DNA from 4 places in the Streptomyces sp. NPDC048436 genome. Region 1 is predicted to be linked to each of the others. Evidence: riboswitches for the same ligand, from Rfam matches in the RefSeq annotation. Region 1 holds a riboswitch; each other region holds the start of a gene.
What was found. Region 1 has a riboswitch for thiamine pyrophosphate ahead of ACGFX9_RS18090 (thiamine ABC transporter substrate binding subunit). Riboswitches for the same ligand answer to the same signal wherever they lie in the genome.
Positions count from the first base shown of each region.

Region 1 (3,874 bases):
GCGTCCATGCGCGTGAGGGGTTCGTTGTCCACAGGGCGGCGGGCCCCTTGTCGTATGTCTGCGACACTGGATGGACCATGCCTGTACCCGGAGAACTCACCTTCGTCGCGCCCCGCGGAGCCAAGAAGCCGCCGCGGCATCTCGCCGACCTCACGCCCGCCGAGCGCAAGGAAGCCGTCGCCGCCGCCGGCGAGAAACCGTTTCGCGCCAAGCAGCTCTCGCAGCACTACTTCGCGCGGTACGCGCACGACCCGGAGCAGTGGACCGACATTCCCGCCGGTTCGCGCGCGAAGCTGCAGGAGGCGCTGCTTCCCGAGCTGATGTCCGTGGTGCGGCACATCAGCTGTGACGACGACACCACCCGCAAGACGCTGTGGCGCCTCTTCGACGGGACGCTCGTCGAGTCCGTGCTCATGCGCTATCCCGACCGCGTCACGATGTGCATCTCGTCGCAGGCCGGGTGCGGGATGAACTGTCCGTTCTGTGCGACGGGGCAGGCCGGGCTCGACCGGAATCTGTCGACCGCCGAGATCGTGCATCAGATTGTGGACGGGATGCGCGCTCTGCGGGACGGGGAGATCCCGGGTGGGCCCGCGCGGCTCTCGAACATCGTCTTCATGGGGATGGGCGAGCCGCTCGCCAACTACAACCGCGTGACGGGCGCCATTCGCAGGCTGACGGATCCCGAGCCGGACGGTGTGGGGCTCTCGCAGCGTGGCATCACCGTGTCCACGGTCGGTCTGGTGCCCGCCATCCACCGGTTCGCCGACGAGGGCTTCAAGTGCCGCCTCGCCATCTCGCTGCACGCACCCGACGACGAGCTCCGCGACACCCTCGTGCCCGTCAACACACGGTGGAACGTGCGCGAGGTCATGGATGCCGGATGGGAGTACGCCGCCAAGTCGGGGCGCCGCCTCTCCATCGAGTACGCGCTGATCCGCGACATCAACGACCAGGCCTGGCGCGGTGACCGTCTCGGGCGGCTGCTCAAGAACAAGCCCGTTCACGTGAACCTGATCCCGCTGAACCCGACGCCGGGTTCGAAGTGGACCGCCTCGCGGCCCGAGGACGAGAAGGCCTTCGTGGACGCCATCGCCGCCCATGGGGTACCTGTCACGGTTCGTGACACTCGTGGCCAGGAGATCGACGGGGCGTGCGGTCAGCTCGCCGCGTCCGAGCGTTAGTCTGGCCGGAACACAACTTCATAGCCGGGACACATCTTCATATTCCGACAGGGGAGCGCCACAGCGCTGAGAGTGCGGCACCAAGGACAGGTTGGCCGCAGACCCTCTGAACCTTGCCCGGGTCATTCCGGGTAGGAAGTTCGGACGCCACTCAAGCTGTTGCGCCCTGCCCGGGGACCGGTTCGATCCGGTCCGCGGGCAGGGCCGCGTCTCTTCCTGGTCACTCCAGGAGGAATGAACTCAGTGAGCACCACCACCAAGAAGGTCACGGTCACCGCGGTCGCGGTGGCCCTCGGGCTTGTCGCGCTCTCCGCGTGCGGCGGCTCGTCCGACAGCAGCGGCGACAAGACTGCGTCCAAGAGCGTCACGCTTGTCAGTCATGACTCCTTCAACGTCTCCAAGGACGTACTGAAGGCGTTCGAGAAGAGCTCCGGCTACAAGGTCAACGTCCTCAAGGACGGTGACGCCGGAGCCGCCGTGAACAAGGCGATTCTGTCGAAGGACAATCCGCAGGGCGACGTCTTCTTCGGCGTCGACAACACACTGCTCTCGCGTGCGCTCGACAACGGCCTCTTCCAGTCGTACGAGGCCAAGGGCTCGGACCAGGTCATGTCGCAGTTCCGCGTCGATCAGGACAAGCATCGCGTGACACCCGTCGACAGCGGCGACATCTGCGTCAACTACGACAAGAAGTACTTCGCCGACAAGAAGCTGGCGCCGCCGAAGTCCTTCGAGGACCTCGCCAAGCCCGCGTACAAGAACCTCCTCGTGACCGAGAACGCCGCGACCTCCTCGCCCGGCCTCGGGTTCGTCCTCGGCACCGCCGCGAAGTACGGCGACGACGGATGGCAGGGCTACTGGAAGAAGCTCAAGGCCAACGGCGTCAAGGTCGTCGACGGCTGGGAGCAGGCCTACAACGAGGAGTTCTCCGGGTCCGCCGGCGGCAAGAAGGCCAAGGGCGAGCGGCCGCTCGTCGTCTCGTACGCCTCGTCGCCGCCCGTCGAGGTGCTCTACGCCAAGCCGCAGCCCAAGGAGGCGCCGACCGGCGTCGCGACCGGCACCTGCTTCCGGCAGGTCGAGTACGCGGGGCTGCTCAGCAACGCCAAGAACGAGAAGGGCGGCAAGGCGCTGCTCGACTTCCTGATCAGCACCGAGTTCCAGGACGACATGCCGCTGAACATGTTCGTCAACCCGGTGCGGAAGACCGCCGAGCTGCCCGAGCTGTTCGTCAAGCACGGGGTGAAGATCGACCACCCGGAGACCATGGAGCCGGGGAAGATCGCCGACAACCGTGATCAGTGGGTCAAGTCGTGGACCTCGCTCGTACTGAAGTAAAGGGGTCCCGTAAGGGGCTCCCGCGCGGGAGCGCGGCTCGGCTCGGCCTGATGGCCGTGCCCGTCGCGTTCTTCGCGGTCTTCTTCGCCTATCCGGTCGCCGCGATCGTCGCGCGCGGCCTGAAGGTGGGCGGCCAGTGGCAGTTCGGGCGGATCGCGGACGTCATCGGGCAGTCCGACGTGCGGCACGTGCTGTGGTTCACCACCTGGCAGGCGCTCGCGTCGACGGCGCTCACTCTCCTCGTCGCGCTCCCCGGCGCGTATGTCTTCGCGCGCTTCGATTTCAGGGGCAAGCAGATTCTGCGGGCGGTCGTCACGGTTCCGTTCGTGCTGCCGACGGTCGTCGTCGGGACCGCGTTCCTCGCGCTGCTCGGGCGCGGCGGGCTGCTCGACGAGATGTGGGGGGTGCGGCTCGACACGACCGTGTGGGCGATCCTGCTCGCTCATGTCTTCTTCAATTACGCCGTCGTCGTACGCACGGTGGGCGGGCTCTGGTCGCAGCTCGACCCGCGCCAGGAAGAGGCCGCGCGGATGCTCGGCGCCTCGCGGTGGCGGGCCTGGCGGACGGTGACACTGCCCGCGCTCGGACCCGCCGTCGCCGCCGCGGCGCTCATGGTCTTTCTGTTCACCTTCACCTCCTTCGGCGTCGTACAGATCCTCGGCGGACCCGCGTACTCGACGCTCGAAGTCGAGATCTACCGGCAGACCGCCCAGCTCCTCGACCTGCCGACAGCCGCCGTCCTGACGATCGTGCAGTTCGCCGCGGTCGGCGTCATCCTCGCCGTGCACGCGTGGACCGTGCGCCGCCGGGAGACCGCCCTGAAGCTGGTCGACGCCTCCACGGCCGCGCGGCGGCCACGCGGGGCGGGCCAGTGGGCGCTGCTCGGCGGTGTCATGCTCACCATCGCCGTACTCATCCTGCTGCCGCTCGGCGTCCTGATCGAGCGCTCGCTGAGCACCCCCGACGGCTACGGCTTCACGTACTACAAGGAGCTGACCTCGGCGGACGGCGGCGCGTTCCTCGTCCCGCCGATCGACGCGATCTGGAATTCGCTTCAGTACGCGCTCGCCGCCACCGCCATCGCCCTGCTGATCGGCGGGCTCGCCGCCGCGGCGCTGACGCGCAGGGCGGGGCGGCTGGTGCGCGGCTTCGACGCCCTGCTGATGCTGCCGCTCGGCGTCTCCGCGGTGACGGTCGGCTTCGGGTTCCTGATCACGCTCGACAAGCCGCCGCTGGATCTTCGCTCCACGTGGATCCTGGTGCCGCTCGCGCAGGCCCTGGTGGGTGTGCCGTTCGTCGTACGCACCATGCTCCCCGTCCTGCGTGCGGTGGACGGACGGCTGCGCGAGGCGGCG
Region 1 covers NZ_JBICXP010000004.1:710,564-714,437, forward strand. The annotation lists gene rlmN (23S rRNA (adenine(2503)-C(2))-methyltransferase RlmN) at 78-1,184, shown strand; TPP riboswitch at 1,224-1,340, shown strand; gene ACGFX9_RS18090 (thiamine ABC transporter substrate binding subunit) at 1,419-2,519, shown strand; gene ACGFX9_RS18095 (ABC transporter permease) at 2,570-3,874, shown strand, end outside.

Region 2 (3,874 bases), on a different contig from region 1:
TCCGAGTCTTCTGGGAGGCCACTCCCGGGACTCATGAGATCGAGGACCAGATCGCGGAAGGCGACAAAGTGGTGACCCGGATGACGGCCCGTGGAGTGCACGAAAGGGACCTGCCGGGCATCCCGGCCACCGGAAACCAGCTCACGATGACGGCGACGGTGATTCACCGCATCGAGAACGGCAGGCTCGCGGAGAAGTGGTCCGACAAGGACCTTCTCGGCTTCCTCCAGCAACTCGGCGTCATCCCGGCGCCCGGCGGTACGCCGACATAGTCCGGGCGACGCCACGGCCTTGCGGGCCCGGCAGGCAGATTGCCCGATAACACCCGCCTGTAGGGCGAACGTTGCCTGACGGTGTTCACAGTGGTGTGCCGTTGACCACCAGCGCTACGTCGATGTAGTCGCGCGTGGCATTGGAGTACGGGCAGACTTGGTGGGCAGGCCACCTCGACCAGCTCGACCGCCTGCGCCTCGGTGACCGACGGCAGCGTGACCCGCAGCTCGACACCGAGCTTGAAGCGGCCGCCGTCGACCGGGATCAGTGAAACCGCCGAGTCGACCTCCGCGTCTTCCGCCTTGAGTTCGCCGCGATGCCCACCAGGTCCAGCGTCGTGGCGAAACAGGTGGCGTACCCGATCGCGAAGAGTTCCTCGGGGTTTGCGCCCTCACCGTCCCCGCCCAGCTCCTTGGGCGGCGCCTGCACGACACCCTGCCGGAGATCCGCCCCGTCGAGGACCCCGGCCACGCGCACGAGGCGTACCTCACTGCCCTCGCCGCCACGTCGTCGTGGTCAGCGGCCGGCCGCTCGACGGCGTAGCCGCAGGGGCGTGTACACGACGAGCGCCGCGATGAACGCGACGTAGTAGGCGAGGTCCGCGGCGTGCAACGCCGCGGCCACCGGCCCCACGTACAGGCTCGTGTCCATGAACGGCACCGCGGCGCCGAAGGCGGCAACGAACGCCGCGAGGGCGGGCCACCACGGCTGTGGGCGGGCGCTCTCGGCAGCCAGCTCGAACGGAGCTCCGCCTCGAGCGCGGGCGCGTGCGAACCAGTCGACGGCCACCACCGCCACGAACCCCGGGATCCAGTAGCCGACGAACAGCAGCACATTCTGGAAACGCGCCGCGGTATCCGCTGCGTGCATCCACAGCACCAGCGGGAAGCCGAGCACGGCAGCGAGGCCCGCCGCCAGCGGCCGCGAGATGCGCACCCCGACCGTCTGGAGGGCCAGTGAGCCGCTGTAGTCGTTCATCGCATTGCTGCACAGCGCGGCCAACGCGACGGCCAGCAGCCCGAACGCGCCGAGTGCGCCACCACCCAGCAGTTCATCGACGCCCTTCGCGGTCTGGTCGGTGAAGATTGACGCACCCCACAGCCCGAGCGCCTGGACCGCCACGAAGGAGGCCGATACGCCGAGCAGCGTGCACCAGAACATGCGCGGCCGGGAGGCCGAACGCGGTAGGTAACGGCTGAAGTCGCTGGCGTAGGGGGCCCAGGACAGTGCGAGGCTGAGCGCGATGGTGCTGGTGAGAACGAACGCGCCCGCGCGGTCGGATCCGTGCACCGACGCGGCGGTGGCGGGGTGGACACCGTCGAGGAGCTTGAGGGCAAGCGCGGCGAAGGCCGCTGCCAGCACGAAGGTCATGACCTTCTGCAGTCGGTGTATCGCCTCGTAGCCGAACACGCCGAGTACGCCTTGCCCCAGCATCATCACCAGTACGCCCACCCAGAACGGCCAGCCGCACAAACGGGCCAGCGCGTCCCCGCCGAACAGGCCGATGAGCGCGTCCCACGCGACCGACGACAGCCACTGCAGCACACCCGGCACGGCAACGGCCCGGCCGAACGCGAGCCGCGCCAGCGGCAGTTGCCCTGCCCCCGTCAGACCGCCCCACGTCCCCAGGTAAGCGGTGGGCACGGCACCGACGACCGTCCCCAGCACGACGGCCACCAGCGCGGTGGTGAAATCAAGACCGAGGGCGATGCCGATCGTGCCGGTGAAGACGCCTGTCATCGTCAGGTTCGGGGCGAACCACACCGTGAACAGCCGTGCCGGCTCGCCGTAGCGGTGCGACTCGGGGACCGGGGCGATCCCGCGGGTCTCGACGCGCAGGTCACCGGGGGCCGCGGGCATCCGCCCATCGAAGACGGACCGCCGGCCGGTGTCCGCCGGGCCGTTCGGAGCATGCGGCAATGACATGAATGACATCCCTCCGCCAGTGCTAACTGGTTCAGGTTCGACGGGTGTGATCTCAGCCCCGCTGGTCGGGGCACCCCGTGTCGGATTGCGTCGGCAAGGCTAACCCACGCGGTCGGGGCGGTCTCGCCGAGGTGTGTCGTGCCGTGGCCGGGCGGGCTCGGAGTCCCTCAGCGAGGATGCCTGCCACTGGACGGTCAGGACCGGTCCGGGCCGACGGCCTGCCACCGTGCCGCCTGCGTGGGTCTCGACGCGGCTTCTGCCTTGCTGCACACTGACCGGCACGGTGGAGAAAGCAGCCGTCAAGTGATCCGCCCCGGCTGGGGCTCAGCGATGGGAAGCAGCGGGGGCGCCGGTGGAACACTCCCTCACACAGCAACCCGGCCAGGGCGAGCGCGGACCGTCGCCGGTGGCCCCGGCAGAGCGACCTGCGACGCCCCGCCGTGGTTCCCAGTCCGGTACGGGGCCCGTGCTGGGCCGCGCGCTGCAGATCCTCGGCGCGTTCAGCGCGGATTGCCGGGAGATGACGCTGAGCGAACTGTCCCGGCGGTCCGGGCTGCCCGTGTCGACCGTGCACCGGATGCTGGGCGAATTGATGTCCTGGGGCGCGTTGGAGCGCGGCGCCAACGGCTGCTACCGCGTGGGCCTGAGGCTGTGGGAAGTCGGCTCGCTCGCCCCGCGGGGCCAGGGGCTGCGAGAGTGTGCGCTGCCGTTCCTGGAGGATCTTTCCCAGATCACCCGCGAGAACGTGCAGCTCGCGGTGCGCGAGGGCACCGAGCTCGTCTTCGTGGAGCGCATTGCGGGGTCCGGCGCGGTCCCCGTACTGACACGCGTGGGAGGACGCTTCGCCCTCACAGCCACCGGCGTCGGGCTTGTGCTGCTCGCGCACGCCCCCGTTGACGTGCAGGACCAGGTGCTTGCCGGCCCCTTCGAGCGCTTCACGCCTCGCACGGTCATCGATCCGCGTGCGTTGCGTCGCATGCTGGCCGAGACGCGGACCAACGGCTACGCGGCCAGCGACCGCCAGGTCACCATGGACGCCCTGTCGGTCGCCGCCCCGGTGCACGGCAGCGACGGTGCGGTGATCGCCGCCGTCTCACTCGTCGTGCGCCATGGCAGCAGCTCCCCGAACTCACTGGCCCGGCTTGTCTGTACCAGCGCCCGTGCGATCTCCCGCGTCATGGCCGCACCCAGGGCCTGAAGCCTGCCGCACTCCGCAACTCCGCCTGAGCGCCGGCTCCCCGCCCACACCGTGCCGCGAGCCGACCACACCACACCACGGTGCTCACGCCGTATTGCCTGCCGCCGCCGCGGCGGCGTTGCGCGTGTTTCGCAGATGTTTCCCGGCATCCGGAAAGGCCCCTGGTGGCCCGGTCCGGCCGGTCGCACGATGGTCAGCACCGGTCGATGCCCGGGCACCACTCGGCTTGTCGGCGAAGGCCTGACATACGTCTATGTGGCAGCCCGGCCCGCCCCACACTCACAAGGGAATGCTCATGACTGCTTTCGTTCGCGATCAGTGGTACGTCGCCGCCTACGGCCGCGAGGTCGGGCGCGAGCTGCTCGGACGCACCGTGCTCGGGGAGCCGATCCTGCTGTACCGCACCGAGGGCGGCCGGGCGGTTGCGATGGCCGAGCGCTGCGTGCACCGGCGCTTCCCGCTGTCGCAGGCACCGAG
Region 2 covers NZ_JBICXP010000013.1:119,467-123,340, reverse strand. The annotation lists gene ACGFX9_RS33005 (ester cyclase) at 1-272, shown strand, start outside; gene ACGFX9_RS33000 (hypothetical protein) at 407-544, shown strand; gene ACGFX9_RS32995 (hypothetical protein) at 538-750, opposite strand; gene ACGFX9_RS32990 (purine-cytosine permease family protein) at 790-2,199, opposite strand; TPP riboswitch at 2,191-2,287, opposite strand; gene ACGFX9_RS32985 (IclR family transcriptional regulator) at 2,666-3,397, shown strand; gene ACGFX9_RS32980 (Rieske 2Fe-2S domain-containing protein) at 3,693-3,874, shown strand, end outside.
Region 2: it holds a riboswitch for thiamine pyrophosphate, as region 1 does, so the genes downstream of both, ACGFX9_RS32990 (purine-cytosine permease family protein) here and ACGFX9_RS18090 (thiamine ABC transporter substrate binding subunit) in region 1, are expected to answer to the same signal.

Region 3 (3,874 bases), on a different contig from region 1:
GCCCTACGGAGCATCGGGGGATGCACATGAACAGCGCTCCACACCTGCTCAATGAGGACCGCCCCGAGTACGAGCGGATCCTCGATGAGGCGCTGCGCACCGCACCGAATCGTCCTGATCTCGCCGCAGTGGGTGAGCGGCTCAATCCCGAGCAGCTGCGCACCATGGCTCTGAACGCCACTGCGCTGATCACGGCCGCCGCCACGACCGAGTACACGCACTATGTGAAGGTCCGCGAAGAACTGCGCGAAAGCGGATCTGCCGCACCATCCATCCGGGAGCGGAGCCCCGAGGGCACGGCGGAAGCCGGCTCCGGTGGCCTCGGTCTCGCCACCACGATGGGGGAGGTCACCGCCCAGACTTCGGGGGCGGGGGCCATCGCCGTCGTCGCGGTGCTCGCACCGGTCCTCGCCGGGACGGCCGCCGCGATCTTCCTGCTCGTCGGCTACATACTGAAGATGCTCAACCCCGAGCCCGCCTTCGCGGACACCCTGCTCACCGCGGGATGGCTGTTCGGCGCGCTCACCGCGGGAGGCATCCTGGTCGCGGCGGTCGGTCTGCTCCTGACGGCCCTGCGCAACGGCTCCACCTCACTGCAAGCCGGTTCGTACGGCGAATGGAACGAGGAGGTGGTTCGCGCCAGGGAAGCCTGGGGCGAGGCACTCATGGAGCGCGGCGTCCTGCCGTTCCTGCGGGAGGCGCTCGCGGATCCGGGGACGCCGCACGTGGCCCGTACGCCGTCGGTGGACCCGGGCAAACGCATGCCGCAACTGGGCTACAACAGGCCCGGCTTCAGCAGCCCGGACGGCGGTTCCACGGCGGGATCGCGCCCGAGCTACTCGAGCCCGGACTTCTCAAGCCCGGACTTCGGCGGCCCCGACCACAAGCCGGAGTAGTACGCGACGCTGCCTCGGGCGGGCGAAATGCCCGCCCGAAGCACGGCGCGTACGGCTGCGCGGTCGGGTACGGCTACTCAGTCGAGCACGGCTACTCAGTCGGCGATCGGCAGATACACGCGATTTCCGGCCGCCGCGAACTCCTTGGACTTCTGCTCCATGCCCGCCACGATCTCCTCCTGCGAGCCACCGTGCTCACGCCGGATGTCGTGCGAGATCTTCATGCTGCAGAACTTCGGCCCGCACATCGAGCAGAAATGCGCCGTCTTCGCGGGCTCCGCCGGCAGGGTCTCGTCGTGGAACTCCCTTGCCGTGACCGGGTCGAGGGCCAGATTGAACTGGTCCTCCCAGCGGAACTCGAAGCGTGCGTCCGAGAGCGCGTCGTCCCAGTCCTGCGCGCCGGGGTGCCCCTTGGCGAGGTCCGCCGCATGGGCCGCGATCTTGTACGTGATGACGCCGGTCTTCACGTCGTCCCGGTTGGGCAGGCCCAGGTGCTCCTTGGGCGTGACATAGCAGAGCATCGCCGTGCCCCACCAACCGATCATCGCGGCGCCGATGCCGGAGGTGATGTGGTCGTAGGCGGGGGCGATGTCCGTGGTCAGCGGGCCGAGCGTGTAGAACGGCGCCTCCTCGCAGATCTCCTGCTGAAGGTCGATGTTCTCCTTGATCTTGTGCATCGGGACATGTCCCGGGCCCTCGATCATGGTCTGTACGTGATGACGCTTGGCGATCGTGTTGAGTTCCCCGAGGGTGCGCAACTCGGCGAACTGCGCCTCGTCGTTGGCGTCCGCGATCGAGCCGGGGCGCAGACCGTCGCCGAGCGAGTACGTCACGTCGTACGACGCGAGGATCTCGCACAGCTCCTCGAAGTTCTCGTAGAGGAAGCTTTCCTTGTGGTGCGCGAGACACCAGGCCGCCATGATCGAACCGCCGCGCGAGACGATGCCGGTCTTGCGGTTGGCGGTCAGCGGGACGTACGGAAGGCGCACGCCCGCGTGCACCGTCATGTAGTCCACGCCCTGTTCGGCCTGCTCGATGACCGTGTCCTTGTAGATCTCCCAGGTCAGCGCCTCGGCCTGGCCGTCGACCTTCTCCAGTGCCTGGTAGAGCGGCACGGTGCCGATGGGGACGGGGGAGTTGCGCAGGACCCATTCGCGGGTGGTGTGGATATTGCGCCCGGTGGACAGGTCCATGACCGTGTCGGCGCCCCACTTGGTCGCCCAGGTCATCTTGTCCACCTCCTCCTCGATGGAGGAGGTGACCGCGGAGTTGCCGATGTTGGCGTTGACCTTCACCAGGAACTTCTTGCCGATGATCATCGGCTCGATCTCCGGGTGGTTGACGTTGGCGGGGATCACCGCGCGGCCCGCGGCGACCTCCGCGCGCACGACCTCGGGGTCGAGGTTCTCGCGGATCCCGATGAACTCCATCTCGGGCGTGATCTCACCGCGGCGGGCGTACGCCAGTTGCGTCACCGCCTGGCCCGCGCGCCCCCTGCGCGGCTGGCGCGGGCGGCCGGGGAAGACCGCGTCGAGGTTCTTCAGGCCCCCGCGCGGCGAGGTGTGCTTGATGCCGTCGTCCTCGGGACGGGGCGGGCGGCCCGTGTACTCCTCGGTGTCGCCGCGGGCGATGATCCAGTTCTCGCGCAGGGGCGCCAGGCCCCTGCGGACGTCGGTGTCGATGGACTCGTCGGTGTACGGCCCCGAAGTGTCGTACAGGGTCACGGCCTTGCCGTTGGTGAGGTGCACCTGGCGGACCGGCACCCGCAGATCGGGGCGCGAACCCTCGACATACGCCTTGTGCCAGCCGATGGACTTCCCGGCCTCCGCCGCGATGGTGTTCTCGACGTCGCCGTCGTTCTCGTCGCTGCTGGAGGCAGGCGTGCCTGTGTCCGATGTGGTCATGAGACCTACTCCCTACGCCGGCATTACCCGGTAACAGGTTCGGCGGTCGACGCAGCGAATTCCGTACGATTCATACCGATTCGTACGGAGGTCAGCGCCCTCTCAGCCCGGTGCTCCGAGCTCCCGCGATTGCAAAGGTGCCTCCACGCTAGCGTCCTGTCGGGCGCGCTGAACAGAGGGCCCCCTCCGTTCTTGCGATGATCGGGCAGTGACCACCACACAGCCGCCGTCCCAGCCGCCCGTCCCGAACGTGCCTCCGGACCCGCATGGGCACTCCCACAGCCATGGTCCGGCAGCGCCCGTCTCCAAGCATCTGCGCAAGGTCATCGCCGCCGTGCTGATTCCTTTCGCCGCGGCGGTCGTCGTGGGACTCGCGGTGCTGTGGCCAGGGGGCGCACCGTCCCACGAGCGCACCGGAGTCGGCTTCGACCGGCAGACGCAGTCGGCCGAGGTGGCGAAGCTGGAGGAGCTGCCCTGCAAGGACGTGAACGCCTCGCAGACGCCGCCCAACGGAGACACCTCCACCGCCGAGGGCCAGTCCGCGGAATCCCGCGCGAAGGGCATCTGCAAGAAGGCGACGATCAAGGTGACGAGCGGCAAGGACACCGGCCGCACCTTCATCGAGATCGTCCAGCCGGACTCCCCGCGGCAGTTGCGCCAGGGCCAGGAGGTGGTGGTCGCCTACGAGCCCACGGCCCCCGAGGCCCTGCAGTACTCGGTCACCGACGTGAACCGCAAGCTCCCCATGGCGCTGCTCGCCGGGATCTTCGCCCTCGCCGTCGTCGTGGTGGGGCGGATGCGCGGCGTCATGGCCCTGGTCGCACTGGCGTTGAGCTTCCTGGTCCTGACCTTCTTCATCCTGCCGGCGATCCTCCAGGGCTCGAATCCGCTGGTCGTGGCGGTGGTCGGAGCCAGCGCCATCATGCTGATCGCGCTCTATCTGTGCCACGGGATCACGGCGCGTACATCGGTCGCGGTCCTGGGCACGCTCATCTCACTGCTCCTCATCGGGCTCCTCGGCTCGCTCTTCATCGGCTGGGCCTCGCTGACCGGCAACACGGACGACAACACCGG
Region 3 covers NZ_JBICXP010000014.1:28,921-32,794, reverse strand. The annotation lists gene ACGFX9_RS33700 (hypothetical protein) at 21-896, shown strand; gene thiC (phosphomethylpyrimidine synthase ThiC) at 992-2,800, opposite strand; TPP riboswitch at 2,793-2,937, opposite strand; gene ACGFX9_RS33690 (YibE/F family protein) at 3,009-3,874, shown strand, end outside.
Region 3: it holds a riboswitch for thiamine pyrophosphate, as region 1 does, so the genes downstream of both, thiC (phosphomethylpyrimidine synthase ThiC) here and ACGFX9_RS18090 (thiamine ABC transporter substrate binding subunit) in region 1, are expected to answer to the same signal.

Region 4 (3,874 bases), on a different contig from region 1:
GGCTTCGAGCGTGGTGCCCGCTGCCACGTCGCGTGCTTCTCCGTTCACGGAGACGGCGGTAACGGCTGGGAGAGTCATGCGGGCTGCTCCATGAAGCGCTGTGTACGGGGGGTGCCGGCGAAGCGCAGGGGAGTGAACACCCGCGCCTCGTCGGGCAGTTCGCCGGTGGTCAGGGCGTGCGCCATGACGTCGCCGGTGACGGGCGTCAGGAGGACGCCGTTGCGGTAGTGGCCGGTGGCGAGCTGGAGGCCGGGGAGCGCGGTCGGGCCGAGCAGCGGCGCGTTGTCCGGAGAGCCGGGGCGCAGGCCCGCGCGGGTCTCCGTCAGGGGCAGTTCCGTGATGCCGGGCATGAGTTCGTGGGCGTCCCTGAGCAGCTCGTACACGCCGCCCGCGGTGACCGTCGTGTCCCAGCCGAGCTCCTCGCTGGTCGCGCCGATGACGAGCTCGCCGTTCTCGCGCGGCACCAGATAGACATGGCTGCCGCGCACCACGGCGCGCACGGTGCGGCTCAGGAACGGCGCGTACCGCTCCGGCACCGTGAGCCGGAGCACCTGCCCCTTCACCGGGCGAACGGGCGGCAGGACGCCCTCCGGGACGCCGGTGAGCCGCCCGGAGAGGCTGCCCGCCGCGAGCACGGTCTGACCGGCCTCCAGGGCGGTGCCGTCGGCGAGGACGACTCCGGTGGCCCGGTCGCCTGCGACCGTCAGGCGCTCGGCCCACGCGCGGTGGAAGACCACGCCCGCCCGCTCGCAGGCCACCAGGAGGGCCGCGGCGAGCCTGCGCGGATCGATCTGGTGATCGCCGTCGACGCGCAGTCCGCCGCGTACACCCGGCGCGAGCATCGGCTCCAGGCGGCGGCACTCGCGCCCGCTCAGCCACTCCGATTCCAGCCCCGACCGCTGCTGAAGGGCGTGCAGTTCGCGCAGGTGGGCGCGGTCGTCGGAGTCGAGCGCGACCGCGAGGGTGCCGCACGCGCGGTAGCCCAGATCGTGGCCGCTCGCCTCGGCCAGCTCCGCCGCGAACCGCGGATAGCGCCGCGCGGAGGCGAGATTCAGGCCGAGCAGCGTCTGCTCGCCGTAGTGCAGCTCGGTGACGGCGGCCAGCATGCCCGCGGCGACCTGCGCCGCGCCGCCGCCCGGTTCGGGGTCCACGACCGCGGTGGACAGGCCGCGCTGGGCCGCCCGCCAGGCCGTGACCAGGCCGATGATGCCGCCCCCGACGACCAGGACGTCGGCCGTAGTCGTCGTACGGGGTGGTGAAGATGGATGCATGGGCGTCCAGCCCCTCCCTTCGCCGGCATGACCCGGATCAGGTTCGTACGGTCGGAGGCCGTCCCAGCCTCCCTCTCAGCCCGGTGCGTCCGGGCTCCCGCGAGTGCTCTGCACCGGCCACCTTAACGCGTCGCCTCCGACGGCAGTAGGGGAGCTGCCCGTGCACGGGCAGTGACGGTGTGTCAGAGATCTCCCTGCCGCGCCCTGAGACCGGCACCTTCCGCCGTCCTAGAGTGAGCTGGTGATCGAGCAGAGGCAGGCAGGACAGCAGGTTGTCATCGTCGGTGCGGGGATGGCCGGGGTGCAGACCGCCGTGGCCCTGCGCGAGCAGGGTTTCGCCGGTGCGCTCACCCTGATCGGCGCGGAACCGCATCAGCCGTACGACAGGCCGCCGCTGTCCAAGGCCGTGCTGCTCGGCAAGGCGGAGGGCTCCGCCTTCGACATCGACTTCGAGGCGCTCGGCATCGAACTGAGCCTGGGCCACGAGGTCACGGGCCTGCGCCCGGCCGACCACGAGCTGGACACGGCCACCGGCCCGGTGCCCTACGACGCCCTGGTCATCGCCACCGGCGCCGAACCGATCCTGCTGCCCGGCGCCGAAGGGGTCCCCGGCGTCCACCTCCTGCGCACCCTCGACGACGCCGAACGGCTGCGGCCCGTGCTCGCCGAGCAGCACCGCATCGTGGTCGTCGGCGCGGGCTGGATCGGCGCCGAGTTCGCGACCGCCGCACGCGAGGCGGGCTGCGCCGTCACCGTCGTCGAGGCCGCCGGACGGCCGCTCGCCGGGGCGCTGCCCGCTGAGGTCGCAGCGCCGATGGCCGCCTGGTACGCGGGCTCGGGGGCCGAACTGCGCACCCACGCGCGCGTGCGGCGCGTCGAGCCCGGCAGCGTCCTCCTGGACGACGGCACGCGCCTGCCCGCGGACGCGGTCGTCGTCGGCATCGGCGCCCGCCCCGCCACGGACTGGCTCGCGGGCTCCGGCATCACCCTGGGTGCCCACCGGGAGGTACTCGCCGACGACCACCTGAGGACGTCGCAACCCGATGTGTACGCGGTCGGCGACTGCTCCTCCTTCCCTTCGGGAAGGTATGGCGAGCGTCTTCTCGTCCATCACTGGGACAACGCGCTCCAGGGCCCGCGCACGGTGGCGGCGAACATCATCGGCGAGACCCCTTCGGCGTACGACCCCGTCCCGTACTTCTGGTCCGAGCAGTTCGGCCGCTTCGTGCAGTACGCGGGCCACCACGCCTCCGCCGACGAGCTGGTGTGGCGGGGCGACCCCGCGAGTGCGGCCTGGACCGTGTGCTGGCTGCGGGCCGGGGTCCTGGTGGCGGTCCTGGCGGTGGGCCGCCCCCGGGACCTGGCGCAGGGCCGCAAGCTGATCGAGGCGGGCGCACGCCTCTCCCCGGAGGCGGCGTCGGACCCCGCGGTACCGCTGAAGAAGGCGGCACCGGCGTAGGAGGGAGCCCGCTCCACGGCCGTTGTCGGTGGCCAGCGATACGCTTGACCCCGTGACCGAGATTGACGCAAAGACTGATGCTCTCGTCCCCGCCTGGCTCCACCTCCCCGACATCGCAGAAATGCTCGACGTCGAGGTGACGCGTGTGCGCCAGCTGGTCAAGGAAGGCCAGCTGATCGCCGTGCGCCGTGGTGAGAACCGCGCGCTCCAGGTGCCCGCCGCCTTCATCGACGGCGACAAGATCGTCAAGGGCCTCACCGGCACCCTGACGCTCCTGAGGGACGACGGCTTCTCCGACGAAGAAATGCTGGAGTGGCTCTTCACTCCTGACCCGACCCTGCCCGGCACCCCCGCGCAGGCCCTGAGCGAGAATCGCGGCACGGAGGTGAAGCGCCGCGCCCAGGCGCTCGCCGTCTGACCGAAACGGAAAACCGTCCGGCGTACGGGCCGCGCGTCCTTCGGGGCGCGCGGCCCGTGGGCCACCGAAACCGGGGGGACCTCTCCATGGCCACCAAGCCTGCCCGCGAGCAGCTCGCGGACGCCCGCCTCTACCTGTGTGTGGACGCCCGCAAGCGCCAGGGAGACCTCCCGGAGTTCCTCGACGCCGTCCTCGCGGGCGGCGTCGACATCGTGCAGCTGCGCGACAAGGGCCTGGAGGCGGCCGAGGAGCTCGAACACCTCCAGGTCTTCGCCGACGCCGCCCGCCGCCACGGCAAGCTCCTCGCCGTGAACGACCGCGCGGACGTCGCGCACGCCATCGGTGCCGACGTGCTGCACCTGGGCCAGGGCGATCTGCCCGTGCCCGCCGCCCGCGCGATCCTCGGCGAGGACGTGCTCGTGGGCCGCTCCACGCACGCCGACAGCGAGGCCGCCGCCGCGGCCACGCAGGACGGCGTCGACTACTTCTGCACCGGCCCCTGCTGGCCGACCCCCACCAAGCCGGGCCGGCACGCCCCCGGGCTCGACCTCGTGCGGTACACGGCCTCGCTCGGCACGGCCCGCCCCTGGTTCGCGATCGGCGGCATCGACGCGGGCAATCTGGACGAGGTGCTCGAAGCGGGCGCCCGCCGCGTCGTCGTCGTACGGGCGATCACCGAGGCGGACGACCCGGGCGCCGCCGCGGCCGACTTCGCGAAGCGGCTGC
Region 4 covers NZ_JBICXP010000001.1:395,645-399,518, reverse strand. The annotation lists gene thiS (sulfur carrier protein ThiS) at 1-78, opposite strand, end outside; gene thiO (glycine oxidase ThiO) at 75-1,271, opposite strand; TPP riboswitch at 1,269-1,382, opposite strand; gene ACGFX9_RS01865 (NAD(P)/FAD-dependent oxidoreductase) at 1,564-2,730, shown strand; gene ACGFX9_RS01860 (Rv2175c family DNA-binding protein) at 2,783-3,148, shown strand; gene thiE (thiamine phosphate synthase) at 3,235-3,874, shown strand, end outside.
Region 4: it holds a riboswitch for thiamine pyrophosphate, as region 1 does, so the genes downstream of both, thiO (glycine oxidase ThiO) here and ACGFX9_RS18090 (thiamine ABC transporter substrate binding subunit) in region 1, are expected to answer to the same signal.